One region of the Thermus thalpophilus genome, then DNA from elsewhere that is predicted to be linked to it. Evidence: riboswitches for the same ligand, from Rfam matches in the RefSeq annotation. Region 1 holds a riboswitch; the other holds the start of a gene.
The links. A riboswitch is a leader RNA that binds a small molecule or an ion and turns the genes downstream of it on or off. The one in region 1 is predicted to bind thiamine pyrophosphate.
Positions count from the first base shown of each region.

Region 2: another riboswitch for thiamine pyrophosphate. It lies ahead of thiE (thiamine phosphate synthase); the one in region 1 lies ahead of L0D17_RS02560 (thiamine ABC transporter substrate-binding protein).

Region 1 covers NZ_JAKTNS010000003.1:106,529-114,010, forward strand. The annotation lists gene L0D17_RS02540 (NAD(P)H-hydrate dehydratase) at 1-743, opposite strand, end outside; gene L0D17_RS02545 (SIR2 family NAD-dependent protein deacylase) at 778-1,512, shown strand; gene L0D17_RS02550 (hypothetical protein) at 1,514-2,005, shown strand; gene L0D17_RS02555 (ABC transporter permease) at 2,002-3,486, opposite strand; gene L0D17_RS02560 (thiamine ABC transporter substrate-binding protein) at 3,490-4,524, opposite strand; TPP riboswitch at 4,543-4,636, opposite strand; gene L0D17_RS02565 (alpha/beta fold hydrolase) at 4,642-5,490, opposite strand; gene L0D17_RS02570 (hypothetical protein) at 5,460-5,699, opposite strand; gene L0D17_RS02575 (fuculose-1-phosphate aldolase) at 5,696-6,274, opposite strand; gene rpoC (DNA-directed RNA polymerase subunit beta') at 6,332-7,482, opposite strand, start outside.
Region 2 covers NZ_JAKTNS010000024.1:5,966-13,447, reverse strand. The annotation lists gene L0D17_RS08975 (nitrite/sulfite reductase) at 1-936, opposite strand, end outside; TPP riboswitch at 1,427-1,536, shown strand; gene thiE (thiamine phosphate synthase) at 1,606-2,226, shown strand; gene thiS (sulfur carrier protein ThiS) at 2,213-2,407, shown strand; gene L0D17_RS08960 (thiazole synthase) at 2,408-3,190, shown strand; gene L0D17_RS08955 (NAD(P)/FAD-dependent oxidoreductase) at 3,187-4,116, shown strand; gene thiC (phosphomethylpyrimidine synthase ThiC) at 4,113-5,420, shown strand; gene L0D17_RS08945 (MFS transporter) at 5,425-6,726, shown strand; gene thiD (bifunctional hydroxymethylpyrimidine kinase/phosphomethylpyrimidine kinase) at 6,723-7,482, shown strand, end outside.

The DNA of each region.
Region 1 (7,482 bases):
AGGGGGGCTCCAGCGTAGCGCAGGGCGTCCCCCCGGTAGCCCCCAAGCACCCCCACCCGGCCCACGCTCCCCTTGTGGGCGGTGAGGGGGCGCTTTGGTAGGAGGGGCCTTAGGACCAGGGGGGTCGCCACCTCGGGGAGGTCTTCCCGTTCCAAGAGGGCTTGGGGCAGGCCGATCCCCGCTAGGAAGAGCTTGCCGCAGGCTTCTCGGTGGAGGAGGTGGGGGGTTTTCAAAGCGGCGAAGGCGAGGGTGGCCGTGGCCCGCACGTGGGGGGAGAAGGGGAGGCCCGAGGGGAGGTCCAGGGAGAGGACGGGGAGCCTCGAGGCGTTCACCCGCTCCACGAGCCCGGCGTAAAACCCCTCCAGGGGGCCCCTGAGCCCGGTGCCGAAGAGGGCGTCCACCAGGACCTCCCCTTCCCCCCAACTGGCCTCCTCCAGGGGGAGGAGGGGAAGGCCCAAGGCCTCCAGGGCCCGCCGCATGAGGAGGGCATCCCTCCCTTCTCCTCCAGCGGCGTAGACCCGCACCCTTACCCCCTCCAAAAGGAGGTGCCGGGCCAGGGCCAGGCCGTCCCCGCCGTTATTCCCTTTGCCGCAGAGGACCACGGCGGGCGCCTCGCCGAAAAGCCTCCGGTAGACCCGGGCCGCCTTCATCCCCGCCCACTCCATGAGGAGCAGGGTGGGGTAGCCCATGGCCTCCGCCTTCTCGTCCGCTTCCCGCATGGCCTCGGGGGTGAAAAGCCGCATCTCCCTTAGCCTACCGCGCTAGGATGGGATGGGGATGGAAAGCCTTCAGGAGGCGCAAAAGCGGCTAAGGGAGGCGAAGCGGGTGGCGGTCCTCACAGGGGCGGGCATCTCCAAGCCCTCGGGCATCCCCACCTTCCGGGACGCGGAGGGCCTGTGGCGGAACTTCAACCCCTTGGACTACGCCACCCCCGAGGCCTATGCCAAGGACCCCGAAAGGGTCTGGGCTTGGTACGCCTGGCGCATCGCCAAGGTGCGGGAGGCTTTGCCCAACCCCGCCCATTACGCCCTCGTGGAGCTGGAGCGGCGGGTTTTGGCCCGTGGGGGAGAGTTCCTCCTGGTGACGCAGAACGTGGACGGCCTTCACGCCCGGGCCGGAAGCCAAAACCTGGTGGAGCTCCACGGCAACATCCTCAGGGCCCGCTGCGAAGCCTGCGGGAGGCGTTTTCCTCTCCCCGAGGCCTTCACCCCACCCCCCTTCTGCCCCGCCTGCGGCCACCGGGCCCGGCCCGACGTGGTCTGGTTCGGGGAGCTTCTTCCCCCGGGGGCCTGGGAGCGGGCGGAAAAAGCCTTCGCCCAGGCGGACGTGGCCCTGGTGGTGGGCACGAGCGCCGAGGTGGAGCCCGCCGCCTCCTTGGGGCGCATGGCCTTCGCCGCCGGGGCCTACTTGGTGGAGGTGAACCCCGAGCCCACCCCCCTCACCCCCCTAGCCCACCTTTCCTTACGCCAGGGGGCGGTGGAGGGGCTCGCCGCTTTGCTCCAGGAGGGCTAGCGTGGGGGCTTTGGCCGACCTTTGCACCCTGGCCCGGGGTGGGGTGGTCCTTCTCCTCCTCCTCCGGGTGGGGGAGGGGCTCGAGGCCTTGGGGCAGGTGGTGCGCCTCCTCCTTTTGGGCTGGAGCCTGGACGTCCTGGACGGGATGCTGGCCCGCGCCTCCAGGCGGCCCACCCGCCTCGCCGCCTGGGACTACCCCCTGGACGCCGGCCTGGCCTGGGCGGGCTTCGCCTACCTTTTGGGGGCGGGCCTGGTGCCCCTCGGCCTCGGCCTTTCCTGGATGGTCTTGGCCCTCACCCTCCTCCTCCGCTACCCCAACAAGAGCCTTTCCATGCTCCTTCAGGTGCCCGCCACCTTCGCCCCCTTCCTCTTCGCCGCCACCTTCGCCCCGGAGGCCTTTCACGCCGCCTTGATTTGGGCCCTTTTGGCCCTCCTCCTGGACGGGCGGCGCTTCCTTGGGGTGGTGAGGGAGTTCCTGGCCGGCTTTTCCTAGCCTAGCCTACTCCGCCCCCGGTCCAGGAGGTAGAAGAGGAGGCCGGAGAGGAGGGCGAGGAGGGCGGCCAGGCTCAAGGCCTCCCGGAAGGGTCCTTCCCCGGGGCGTCCCAGGCGTTCGTAGATGGCCAGGGTCAGGGTGGTCCACTCGGGCCGCCAAAGCACCAGGCTCGCCCCGAACTCGCCCAGGAGGGCGGCCAGGGCCAAGGCCACCCCCGAGGCCAGGGCGGGGCGGAGGAGGGGAAGCTCCACCCTTAAAAAGGCGCGCCAAGGGGTGGCTCCCAGGGTCCTTGCCGCCTCGAGGAGGCTTGGGGGGAGGCTCCTTAGGGCCGGCAGGAGGGTCCGGGCCAAGAGGGGGTAGGCCAGGAGGGCGTAGGCGGTGAGGAGGAGGAGCAAGGAGCCCCGAAGGCCAGGGTAGGCCACCAGGTAGCCGAGGCCCACCGCCACCGGGCTCACCATAAGGGGGAAGAGGCCCAGAAGGTCCCATAGCCCGCTCCGCCGCGCCGCCACCCCGTAGGCCACCCCCAGGGGCAGGGCCAGGAGGAGGGCGAGGAGGGTGAAGCGCACGGAGTTGGCCAGGGCCAAGGGCAGGGGGGTGAAGTCCTCCGAGACCCAGGCGGAGCGGAGGGCGGAAAGGCTCCCTTGGGCGAAGAGGGCCAGGAGGGGGGCGTAGAGGAGAAGGAAAAAGGCCCCAAGCCCCAAGGGGTAAGCCAGGGAGGGGGCGGGAAGAAGGGGCCCTGGGGGAAGGGGGTGGGCCTTGAGGCGCAGGTGGAGGAGGACCAAGGCCCCCAGGGTGAAAAGCTGCCAGGCCATGAGGGCGCTGGCCTCGGGCAGGGCCAGGCGGTGGGCCAGGAGGGTGTAGACCTCCACCTCGAGGGTGGCGTGCCGGGGCCCCCCGAGGAGGAGGGGCACCCCAAAGGCGGAGAAGGTGTACAGGAAAACGAGAAGCCCCGCGCCCCCCAGGGCGGGAAGGAGGAGGGGAAGCCCCACCCGGAGGAAGGCGCGCCAAGGGGTGGCCCCCAGGCTCCGCGCCGCCTGCAGGGGCTCCTCCAGGCCCAAGGCCACGGGGAGGAGGACCCGTAGGGCGAGCCCCAGGTTGTAGAAAACCGCCGCCAGGAGGAGGAGGGCGAAGGTGCCGTAAAGGTCCACCCCCAAAAGCCCTCGAGGGCCCAGGAGGGCCAAAAACCCCAAGGCCACCACCGGGGTGGGGAGGACGAAGGGCAAAGTGGAAAGGGAGAGGAAAAGGGCCCGCAAGGGGAAGCGCCGCCGGAAGAGGAAGGCCAGGGGGAGGGCCAGGGCGAGGGTGAGGAGGGCCGAGGCCAGGCCGTACTCCAGGCTAAAGCGGTAGCGCTCCCAGTAATAGGGGTTGGTCCAGGCGTTCCAAAACCCCTCCCCTACGCCCAGGAGGAGGAGGCGGAAAAGGGGGTAGAAGAGGGCGAAGGCGAGGAAGGGGAGGACCACCCCCCTGGCGAGCCAGGCCATCGCCTAGCGCCGCCCCCGGCGCACCGCCTCCGGGCTTTGCCCCTGGAGGACCACCTTGGTCCACTCGTCAATCCAGCGCTCCCGGTTCTCCGCCATGCGCTTGGGGTCCAGCCGCACGCTCCCCACGGGCTCGGGGGCGAAGCGGAAGACCTCGGGCAGCTTGGCGTCCCGGCGGGCGGGGTACATCCACATCTCCGTGGGGATGTTCTCCTGCACGGGGCGGGAGAGGAGCCAGTCCACCAGCTTCTTGGCCCCTACCAGGTTCTTGGTGCCCTTCAGGATGCCCACGAACTCCACCTGGAAGAAGGCGAGCTCCGGGAACAGGTTGGCCGTGGGGGGCTCTTGGTACTTGCCCTCGGAGTAGTAGACCTCGGCGGCGGGGCTGGTGGTGTAGGAAACCACCAAGGGCCGGTCCCCCTTGTAGAGGGTGAAGTGGGTGTAGTAGGCCTCGCTCCAACCCTTGGCCACCCGCACCCCGCCGTCCCGGAGCTTGGCCCAGAAGTCCAGGTAGCCGTCCTCGCCGAAGCGGGCCACGGTGGCCATGAGGAAGGCGAGGCCGGGGGAGCTGGTGGCGGGGTTTTCCACCACCAGAAGCCGGGCATACTCGGGCTTGGCCAGGTCCTCGGGGGCCTTGGGCAGGGGCCGGTTCTGGAAGTAGGCCCTATCGTAGTTCAGGCTCACCCAGCCGTAGTCCACGGGAAGGGCCCGGAAGGTGGGGTCCAGGAGCAAGGTGGCCTTGAGGTTTCGGATCTCCGGGCTCCGGTAGGGGAGGAGGATGTCCGCCTCCAGGGCCCGGGAGAGGAAGGTGTTGTCAAAGCCGTAGAGGACGTCGGCGATGGGGGCGCTTTTGGTGAGGATGGCCCGGTTCAGGGTTTCCCCGGCATCCCCCGCCTTGAGGATGCGAAGCTTAAGGCCCGTTTCCCGCTCAAACTGGGCGATGAGGCCCTTGTCCAGGGAGAAGCTTTGGTGGGTGAGGAGCGTGATCTCCTGGGCCAGGCCGAAGGCCAAAAAGAGAAGCAACGCCAAGGCTTTACGCATAAACCCCTCCTTGTCACCGGGAGGGGCCCGTCACCTTCCCTACGCCGGCATTACCCGGATCAGGTTCCAAGGGTATCTCTCAGCCCCTTTTGGGGCACCCCCGGTGACGTCCTTAGTCTACCACCCTTGAGGGACGAGGACGTGGGCGAGGGCGGCGCGGAAGGCCTCGGCGAAGGCCTCGGGGGCGTCTATCCAGGGATAGTGCCCCGCCCCGGGCACCACCCGGATGGGCGCTTTGAGCCGCTCCGCCACCTCTTCGGCGTAGGGGTAGCTGGTGCCGTCCAGCTCCCCCACCACCACCGCCAGGGCCTTGCGGGAAGGGGCGAGGTAGGGGGTGTAGTCCAGGCGCCAAAGCCCGTTGTGCAGGAAGGCCAGGGCCGGGGTGTCGGGGCCCAGGATGCCCGAGCCTTCCGCCAGCCACTCGTACTCCAGGCGCCCCCTTGGGCTTGGGAACATGAGGCGGTCAAAAAGAAGCTTGGGTTCGGCCTTTTCCAAGGCGGCCTTGAGGTTTTCCTCCGGGTCTTCCCCCGGGGTGAGCCCCGCTGCCTCCGCCAGGCGGGCGGCGAGCCAGGGGAAGTTCACCCAAGGGCCTAAGAGCAAGGCCCCTTCCGCCTCGGGGTAGCGGCGGAGGACCTCCAGGGCCACCACCGCCCCGAAGCCGTGGGCCAGAAGGCCAAACCGCTCTATCCCCAAGGCCTCGGCCAGGGCCAGGGTGTCCTCCACCAGGGCGTCAAGGGTGAAGAGCCGGGGGTCTTGCGGAAGCTCCAGGCTCCGCCCCGAGCCCCGCTGGTCAAAGTAGACCACGCGGAAGCCTTCCAGGTGGTCCTGGAGGCTTTCCCGGAGGACGTAGGCGTTTCCCCCGGGGCCCCCGTGGAGGACCAAAAGGGCGGGGGCGTGCACATCCCCCACATCCTCCACATAGAGCTCCGCCTCCCCTACGGGGATGTAGCCGATTTCTTCCCGCATCCCCTATAGACTACCCCATCCTCCAAGGTAAAGGTCCAGACCCTGACCCCGGGGAGGCCCTCCGCCAAGGCCTTGGCCTCCTCCGAGGCGCCGAAGACCTGAAGGAGGAACACCCCTTCCCCCGCCAGGAGCCAGTGGGGGTGGGGAAGCCTTTGCGCCAGCGCCCAAAGGGGTTCCCGTTCCTTGCCCTCCACGAAGAGCACCTTCATCCCTTCCCCCAAAGCCGATGGTAAAGGAGGATCTCGGCGCTTTCCTCCAAGGTGGTGAGGAGGCTATAGGCCTCCAGAAGCGCTTCTTCCGGCTTTTCCTTGCGCCCCAAGGCAAAGGCCCCATGCCCCTTGAGGAGGCAGACCGGGTGCTCCCCGAGCGCTTCCGCCACCGCCAAGGCCGCCTCTTCCGTGGCGGAGGTGGTCTTGGGGGAGAGCACGGGGACTTCCTTGAGGTGGTACTGGCCCTCGAGGTCCAAGGGTACGAGCCGCTCCAGGTGCAAGGAGAGGGCCACCGCCACCCGGGGGTGGGCGTGGACCAGGGCCTTGGCCCCCGTCCGCCGGTAAACCTCCCGGTGGATCACGCTTTCCACGCTGGCCCCCGGGGGGAAGGGGCCCTCTAAGGGCACCTCCACCAGGTCCTCCGGGGTAAGCCGGGCCTTCTGCACCCCGCTTTTGGTGATGAGGAAACCCTCCTTGGTGCGCGCGGAAAAGTTGCCCGCGGTGGCGGAGATGAGGCGCTGGGCGAAGAGGTCTTCCCCCACTTGGCGAAAGGCGGCGTAGAGCTTGGCCAACATGGCCCCATTATGGGCCAAGAGACGGCGGGGAGAACCCGCCGCCTCTTAAGCCTTTCCTTAAGCCTGCTTGCCCGGCTGTTCCCGGCGGGGGGCCCGGCGGGCGGGGGCCTCCTTGGTGGCCTCCACCGCCTCCTTGCGGGCCTCCTCCAGGGCCTTCAGGGTCTTCTGGTCCACCACCTGGGTGAAGCGCACGAAGTCGGAGCCGGTGCCGGCGGGGATCAGGCGGCCCAGGATGACGTTTTCCTTGAGGCCGATGAGCTCGTCCTTCTTGCCGGCGATGGCCGCCTCGGTGAGGACGTGGGTGGTGTTCTGGAAGCTGGCGGCGGAAAGCCAGCTCTTGGTGGAGAGGGCGCTCTTGGTCACCCCCATGAGGAGGGGCTTCCAGGCCACCGGGGTCTTGCCCTCGGCGATGAGCCGCTCGTTCAGGGCCTCCACGTCCCACTTCTCCAGGACCTGGCCCTCCAGGAGACGGCTGTCCCCGGGGTCGGTGACCTCCACGTACTTGAGCATCTGCCGCACCACGATCTCGATGTGCTTGTCGTGGAGCTTCACCCCCTGGGCCCGGTAAACCTTCTGGATCTCGTCCACCAGGTAGCGCTCCACCGCCTCCGGCCCCTTGGCCTCCAGGAGCTGGTGGGGGTCAATGGCCCCGCGGGTTAGGGGCTGGCCCGCCTCCACGTAGTCCCCGTCCTTCACCACCAAGCGGGCGTCCTTGGGGAGTTTGTACTCCTTGGCGAAGCCCTCGGACTCCACGAAGACGGAAAGCTTCTCCTCGGTTTCCTCAATGCGCACCACGCCGTCAATCTCCGAGATCACTGCCTTGGCCTTGGGCCTGCGGGCCTCAAAGAGCTCAATGACGCGGGGCAGACCCTGGGTGATGTCCGTGCCCGTGGCCACGCCGCCGGTGTGGAAGGTGCGCATGGTGAGCTGGGTGCCGGGCTCCCCGATGGACTCCGCCGCCACCACCCCCACCGCCTCGCCGATGGACACGGGCCGGGCCATGGAAAGGTCATACCCGTAGCACTTCTGGCACACCCCGTAGCGGGTCTGGCAGGTGAGGGGGCTCCGCACGGGCACTTCCTTGATCTCCCCGGCCTCCGCCCCCTTGATGAGGAGGTTCACGTCCTCCAAGGAGAGGTAGCGGCCCTCCTCGAGGCGCACCCCCTGCACCTCCACCTCCCGGGCCAGCACCCTGCCGTAAAGCCCCG
Region 2 (7,482 bases), on a different contig from region 1:
GGCGAAGGAGAAGGGCTTTTGGGGAGGATTGGGGAGGCGAGGGGGCGGGGCTTCCTCGGGAGGGGCCCAGGCCTCGAGGTCCGCCCCGCTGGCCGTGAGCTTCACCAGGCGCCGTTCCTCCCGCACCGCCTCCCGGAAGGCGGCGATGCCCCACTTCTTCACCAGGAACTTGAGCCGGGCCTGGGTGAGGACCTTGCGGTTCCCGTAGCGGTCAAAGAGGCGGATGATGGCGAGCATGGTGGGGAGGAGGTCCTCCTCGGGGGTGAAGGGCTCCAAAAGCTCGGCGCTCATGGGGGCCGCCCCAAGCCCCCCGCCCACGTAGATGCGGAAGCCCCGCTTCCCCCCCTCCACCGCCGCCACCACCCCGATGTCGTGGATGGGGGTGCGGGCGTGGTCTGTGGCGCACCCTTCAAAGGCCACCTTGAACTTACGGGGCAGGTTCTGCCCCACGGGGTGGCGGAGGAAGTAGCGGTACGCCCGCTCCGCGTAGGGGGTGACGTCAAAGGGCTCCTCCGGGGAGACCCCGGCGTAGGGGCAACAGGTGATGGCCCGGATGGAGTGGCCGCAGGCCTCCCGGGTGGTGAGGCCCACGGCGTTCACCGCCCGGAGCACCTTGGGCACGTCCCGGCGGTGCACGTGGTGGAGCTGCACCGCCTGGCGGGTGGTCACGTGGGCCAGGCGGTTTTCCGCGTAGCGCTCGGCCACCTCCGCCAGCACCCTTAGGCCTTCAGGGGTGGTGCGGCCCACGGGGAGCTTGATGCGGATCATGTGGTGCTCGGGGCGTCCCCGGATCCCATAGATCCCGTTCTTAAGGCGAAAGACCCGGAAGTCCTCGGGGTCTTCCTCCCCCGCCTCGAGGCGGGCGATCATGGCCTCGAGGTAGCGGATTTCCGCTTCCACCGCTTCGTCCTGCTGGATCTCCCTAACCCCTGGCATCTTCCCTCCCTCCCCCGGCCTCGGGGGTTACCCAGGAAGATATACCATTGAGTCTGTAAAAGTCAAGGGTATGCGCCACCAAATCCTGGGCCCCGTAGGGGGAATGGACGGGGGTTGGGGCGACGTGGGAGGGGTCCCTGCGGGTGTTCCCGCTAGGCGGCCGAGGTCGCTTAGGGCTACACCCAAGGCCAGAGCCCCCCACCGGGCCGGGATGGGAAGGGTTTGGCCCGGGGCGTCCCCAAAGGGTTGGAAGAGGGGTAACAAAAGAAGGCCAAGGGCCAGGGGGGAAGGAGGGCGGCAAGGAAGAGGAAAAGCGCCCCGGCAAGAAGGAGCAGAAAGGCCGCCACGGCCAGGCCCAGGTGCATGGGGTCGGGCCTGGGGGAAGAATGAAGGGAGCCACAGGAGAAGGGCGGGGGCGAGACGGGGGCGCATGGGTTTTTCCCAGGGTAGCTTCCTTCCCTTTCCGGCAAGGGGGGCGTGCTATAGTAAGGGGGCAGGCTAGGGGTGCCCCAATGGAGGGGCTGAGAGCTGGGTGTTTCCCAGCAACCCTTGGAACCTGATCCGGGTAATGCCGGCGGAGGGAAGCCTATGCGGAAGACCCAAATCCCCCAAAACCCAACACCCCGTGGGCCGCGTGGGCTTTTCCCGCTGGCCTGAGGGGGTGGAAGGTTGCTTGGGAGGCTCTACCTGGTGGTGACCCCAAGGCCGGGGTGGTCTAGGGAAAAGATTTTGGACCGCACCGAGCGGGCCCTTGGGGGCGGCGTGGAGGTTTTGCAGCTTCGGGCCAAGGACTGGGAGGCGAGGCCCATCCTGGAGCTGGGAGAGCGGATGCTGGCCTTGGCCAAGGGCTACGGGGTTCCCTTTTTCCTCAACGACCGCCCGGACCTGGCCGCCCTCCTGGGGGCGGATGGGGTGCACCTGGGGCAGGGGGACCTCACGCCAGCGGAGGCGCGGCGCTTCTTCCAGGGCTTAATCGGCCGCTCCACCCACGCCCCGGAGCAGGCGCTAAAGGCCCTGGATGAGGGGGCCGATTACCTTTCCGTGGGGCCGGTGTGGGAGACGCCCACCAAGCCGGGGCGGAAAGCGGCGGGGCTGGGCTACGTCCGCTTTGCGGCGGAGCACCTGGGGGAGAAGCCCTGGTTCGCCATCGGCGGCATTGACCTCATCAACCTGGACCGGGTCCTCGAGGCTGGGGCGAGGCGCGTGGTGGTGGTTCGGGCCATCCTGGACGCCGAGGACCCCGAGGGCGCGGCCAAGGCCTTCCGGGAGCGGCTTTATGGTGTGGCTTAACGGCGAGCCCAAGCCCTTGGAGGGCAGGACGCTTAAAGAGGTCCTGGAGGAACTGGGCGTGGCCTTGGAACGGGTCGCCGTCCTCCTCAACGAGGAGGCGTTCCCTGGGGCTGAGGTGCCGGAGCGGGTCTTGAAGGAGGGCGACGTGGTGGAGGTGGTGGCCCTGATGCAGGGGGGCTAGATGGATAGCTGGAAGGTGGGCGACCGGGAGCTAAAAAGCCGCCTCATCCTGGGGTCCGGCAAGTTCAAGGACTTCGGGGTGATGCGGGAGGCCATAGAGGCGGCGGGAGCGGAGGTGGTGACGGTTTCCGTGAGGCGGGTGGAGGTGGGGGCCCCGGGGCACGTGGGGCTTCTGGAGGCCCTGGAGGGGGTGCGGCTTCTCCCCAACACCGCCGGGGCCAAGACGGCGGAGGAGGCGGTGCGCCTCGCCCGGCTGGGCCGCCTCCTCACCGGGGAGAACTGGGTGAAGCTGGAGGTCATCCCCGATTCCACCTACCTTCTCCCTGACCCCTTGGAGACGCTAAAGGCCGCGGAGAGGCTTTTGGAGGAGGGCTTCGTGGTCCTGCCCTACATGGGGCCCGACCTGGTCCTGGCCAAGCGGCTTGCCGCCCTCGGCACCGCCACGGTGATGCCCTTGGCCGCCCCCATCGGCTCGGGCTGGGGGGTGAGGACCCGGGCCCTTCTGGAGCTCTTCGCCCGGGAGCGCCCAAGCCTCCCCCCGGTGGTGGTGGACGCCGGGCTTGGCCTTCCCTCCCATGCCGCGGAGGTGATGGAGCTCGGGCTGGATGCCGTCCTGGTCAACACCGCCATCGCCGAGGCGGAGGACCCCGTGGCCATGGCCGAGGCCTTCCGGCTTGCGGTGGAGGCGGGGAGGAGGGCCCATCTGGCAGGCCCCATGCGGCCAAGGGAGGCGGCGAGCCCCTCGAGCCCCACGGAGGGGGTGCCCTTGGGGAGGCGGGGGTGAGGGCCGAGGTGGCCGTGGTGGGGGCGGGGATCATCGGGGCCCTCACCGCCTACGAGCTCGCCAAGCGGGGGCTTCAGGTGGTCCTGCTGGATGCGGGGAAGGAGGGGGCCGCCACCCGGGCGAGCGCCGGGATGCTCGCCCCCTACCCCGAGGGGCTTTCGGGAGAGCTTCTTGAGGCGGGCCTTTTCGCCCTGGACTACTACCCCGAGCTTTTGGCGGAGCTAAGGGACGAGGGTTTTCCCGTGGAGGCCGGCTTTTCCGGCACCTTCGTGGTGGCCCTGGGGGAAGGGGAGAAGGCGGCCTGGCAGGCGGAGGAGGCCCTGCCCTATCCGGTGCGGGGGGGCTTGGGGGCGAGGCGCTTTCCCGGGGGCTACCTCCACGCCGCGGCGCTCCGGGAGGCCCTCCTTGCCCTCCTGGCCCGGAGGGGTGTTTCCCTCTGGCCCGTGGAGGTGGAGGCGGTGGAGGAGGGAAGGGTGGCCTTCCCGGGGGGTGCGGTGCAGGCCCGACATGTGGTCCTTGCCGTGGGAGCCTGGGCCGCCCGCTTTGGCCTCGGGGTGCGGCCCCTTAGGGGGGAGGCCCTCCTCCTCCAAGGCCCCCCTCCCCCCGGCCCCCTCTTCGCCGGGGAGGGGTACCTCCTCCCCCGGGGGGGAGGGGTCTACGTGGGGGCCACGGGGCGGGAGGGATGGCGGGAAGGGGTGGACCTCTTTGGGCTCCGGTGGCTGGCCGACTACGCCCACGAGCGCTTTCCCCTCCTGGCCGAGGCCCGGTTTAGGGGAGCGGTTTGGGGCTACCGGCCCATGGGGGAGGTCTTTGTGGGCGAGGTGGGGGAGGGCGTGTACGCGGCGGCGGGGCACGGCCGAAACGGCGTGCTCCTCGCTCCTTGGACGGCGAAGCGGCTTCTAAAACTGATGGGGGTGGAAGGATGACGCAGCTGGAAGCGGCGAGGAAGGGGATCATCACCGAGGAGATGGCCTACGTGGCGGAGCGGGAGGGGGTTTCCCCCGAGTTCGTGCGGGAAGGGGTGGCTTCGGGGCGGATCGTCATCCCCCGCAACAAGAACCACGCCACCTTGGTGGACTTCAAGGGTATTGGCGAGGGGCTTTCCGTGAAGATCAACGCCAACCTGGGCACCTCTTACGATTACGTGGAGGTGGAGGAGGAGGTGGAGAAGGCCAAGGTGGCCATCCGCTACGGGGCGGACACCATCATGGACCTCTCCACCGGGGGGGACCTCAAGGAGATCCGGCGGCGGATCCTCGAGGTGGCCACCGTCCCCCTGGGCACCGTGCCCGTCTACGAGGCGGAGTTCCGCGCCGCCAAGCGCAAGAACTTCTTTGACATGTCCGCGGACGAGCTCTTTGAGGTCATTGAGGAGCACGGGAAGCAGGGGGTGGACTACATCACCGTGCACGTGGGGGTGACCTTGAAGAACCTGGAGGTCTACCGAAATAGCCCCCGCACCACGGGCATCGTGAGCCGGGGAGGAGGGCTCATGGCCGCCTGGATGCTCCACCGGGGGGAGGAGAACCCCCTCTACGCCCGCTTTGACGACCTCCTGGACATCGCCCGCACCTACGACATGACCCTCTCCCTGGGGGACGGTCTGCGTCCCGGCTCCCTGGCGGACAGCACCGACCGGGCGCAGATCGCCGAGCTCCTCACCATTGGGGAGCTGATGGAGCGGGCGCGGCGCGCCGGGGTCCAGGCCATGGTGGAAGGCCCCGGGCACATCCCCTTGAACGAGGTGGCCACCAACGTCCAGATCCAGAAGAAGCTCACGGGGTATGCGCCCTTCTACATCCTGGGGATGCTCCCCGTGGACACCGCCGCCGGCTTTGACCACATCGCCGGGGCCATTGGGGGAGCCTTGGCGGGCTGGTGGGGTGCGGACATGCTTTGCTACCTGACCCCGGCGGAGCACCTGGGCCTGCCCACGGCGGAGCAGGTGAAGGCGGGCGTGATCGCCTTCAAGATCGCCGCCCACGCCGCGGACGTGGCCCGGGGGAACCCCAGGGCCCTGGAGCGGAACCGGAGGATGTCCGAGGCCCGCTACCGCCTGGACTGGGAGGCCCAGTTCGCCCTCTGCCTCTTCCCCGAGGAGGCCCGGCGGCTCAAGGAGGAGCGGGGAAGCCGCACCAAGGCCTGCAGCATGTGCGGGCCCTTCTGCCCCATGAACCTGGTGGAGGCGGTGCTGAGGGGCAAGGGGAGGCTGGAGCTTCCGGTAGCTTAAGGCCATGGACGTGCTTTCCCGCTTGGAGCGCCTGCCCCTGGGCAGGCCCCACTACCGCCTGCTCTTCCTCCTGGGCTTGGGTTGGGCCTTGGACGCCATGGACGTGGGCCTCATCAGCTTCACCCTGCCTGCCCTTTCCAGGGAGTTTGGCCTAAGCCCGGTTCAGGCGGGGCTTCTCGGAAGCGCTGGGCTTTTGGGCATGCTCTTAGGGGCTTCCCTGGGCGGGCGGCTCGCCGACCGCTCGGGGCGGAAGGCGGTGGTGGGGTATAGCCTCTTCCTGGCGGGCTTTGGCAGCCTTCTCACCGCTTTGGCCCCAGGCCTGGGGTGGGTCTACCTTTTCCGCTTCCTCACGGGGCTCGGGCTTGGGGCGGAGCTTCCCGTGGCGGCGAGCCTCATGGGGGAGTTTAGCCCCAGGGCCCACCGGGGTCGCATGGTGGTCCTCCTGGAGGCCTTTTGGGCGGTGGGGTGGCTCCTCGCCGCCTTGGTGGGCTACCTCCTGGTCCCGGGCCTGGGCTGGCGGGCGGCCTTCCTCGTGGGGGCCCTTCCCGCCCTTTACGCCGCCTACCTGAGGCTTTCCCTGCCCGAGTCGCCCCGCTGGCTTTTGGCCCAGGGGCGCCTGAAGGAGGCGGAGGACGTGGTGGCCGCTTGGGAAAAGGCCTTTCCCCATCCCTTGCCCCCGGCTTCCCCCGTTCCCTCCCCCAGGGCTTACCCCTACGCCGCCCTCTTCCGCCCGCCCCTTTTACGCCGCACCCTTTTTCTCTCCCTCGCCTGGTTCGCCCTGAACGCCGGCTACTACGGGGCCTTCATCTGGCTTCCTTCCCTTCTCGTGGCCCAGGGGTACACCCTGGTGCGCTCCCTGGAATATGTCCTCCTCATCACCCTGGCCCAGGTGCCGGGGTACCTGGCCGCCGCCTTTTTGGTGGAGCGCCTGGGGCGCAGGCCGGTCCTGGTGGCCTTTTTGGCCTTCTCCGCCCTTGCCGCTTGCCTCCTCTCCCGGGCCTCCTCCCCGGGGGAGGTGCTCCTTTTCGGAAGCCTCCTCTCCTTCTTCAACCTGGGGGCCTGGGGGGCCATCTACGCCTACACCCCTGAGCTTTTCCCCACCGCCCTGCGGGGGAGTGGGGCGGGGCTGGTTGCCGCCGTGGGCCGGGTGGGGGGGATCGCGGCGCCCTACGCCACCGGGGCCCTGCTCCCCGCCCTGGGGCCGGGAGGCGTGTTGGCCCTCCACGGGGGGCTTCTCCTTCTGGCGGGGCTTTTTGCCTTCGGGGTGGGGGTGGAGACCCGGGGCAGGCCCTTGGAGGAAAGATGAGGGTGGCCCTCACCATCGCCGGCTCGGACTCCGGGGGTGGGGCGGGGGTGCAGGCGGACCTCAAGACCTTTTTCCGCTTCGGGGTCTATGGGGCGAGCGCCCTCACCCTGGTCACGGCCCAGAACACCTTGGGGGTGCAGCGGGTTCACCTCCTTCCCCCGGAGCTCGTCTACGCCCAGATCCAAAGCGTGGCCGAGGACCTTCCCGTCCACGCCGCCAAGACCGGGGCCTTGGGAAGCGGGGAGATCGTGGCTGCGGTGGCGGAGGCGGTGGCCCGCTTCGGCCTGAGGCCCTTGGTGGTAGACCCCGTGATGGTGGCCAAGGGCGGGGATCCCCTTCTCGCCGAGGAGGCCGTGGCAGCGCTAAAGGAGCGGCTTTTTCCCTTGGCGGACCTCATCACCCCAAACCGCCTCGAGGCCGAGGCCCTCTTGGGGAGGCCCATCCGCACCCTGGAGGAGGCGAAGGAGGCCGCCCAGGCCCTTTTGGCCCTGGGTCCCAAGGCGGTGCTCCTCAAAGGGGGGCACCTGGAGGGGGAGGAGGCGGTGGACCTCCTGGCGACCCGGGAGGGGGTGCAGGCCTACGCCGCGCCTCGGGTGGCCACCCGGAACACCCACGGCACGGGCTGTACCCTCTCGGCGGCCATCGCCGCCCTATTGGCCCTGGGGAGGCCCTTGGCCAAGGCGGTGGCGGAGGCCAAGGCCTACCTTACCCGCGCCCTAAAGACGGCGCCCCCCTTGGGCCATGGCCACGGCCCCT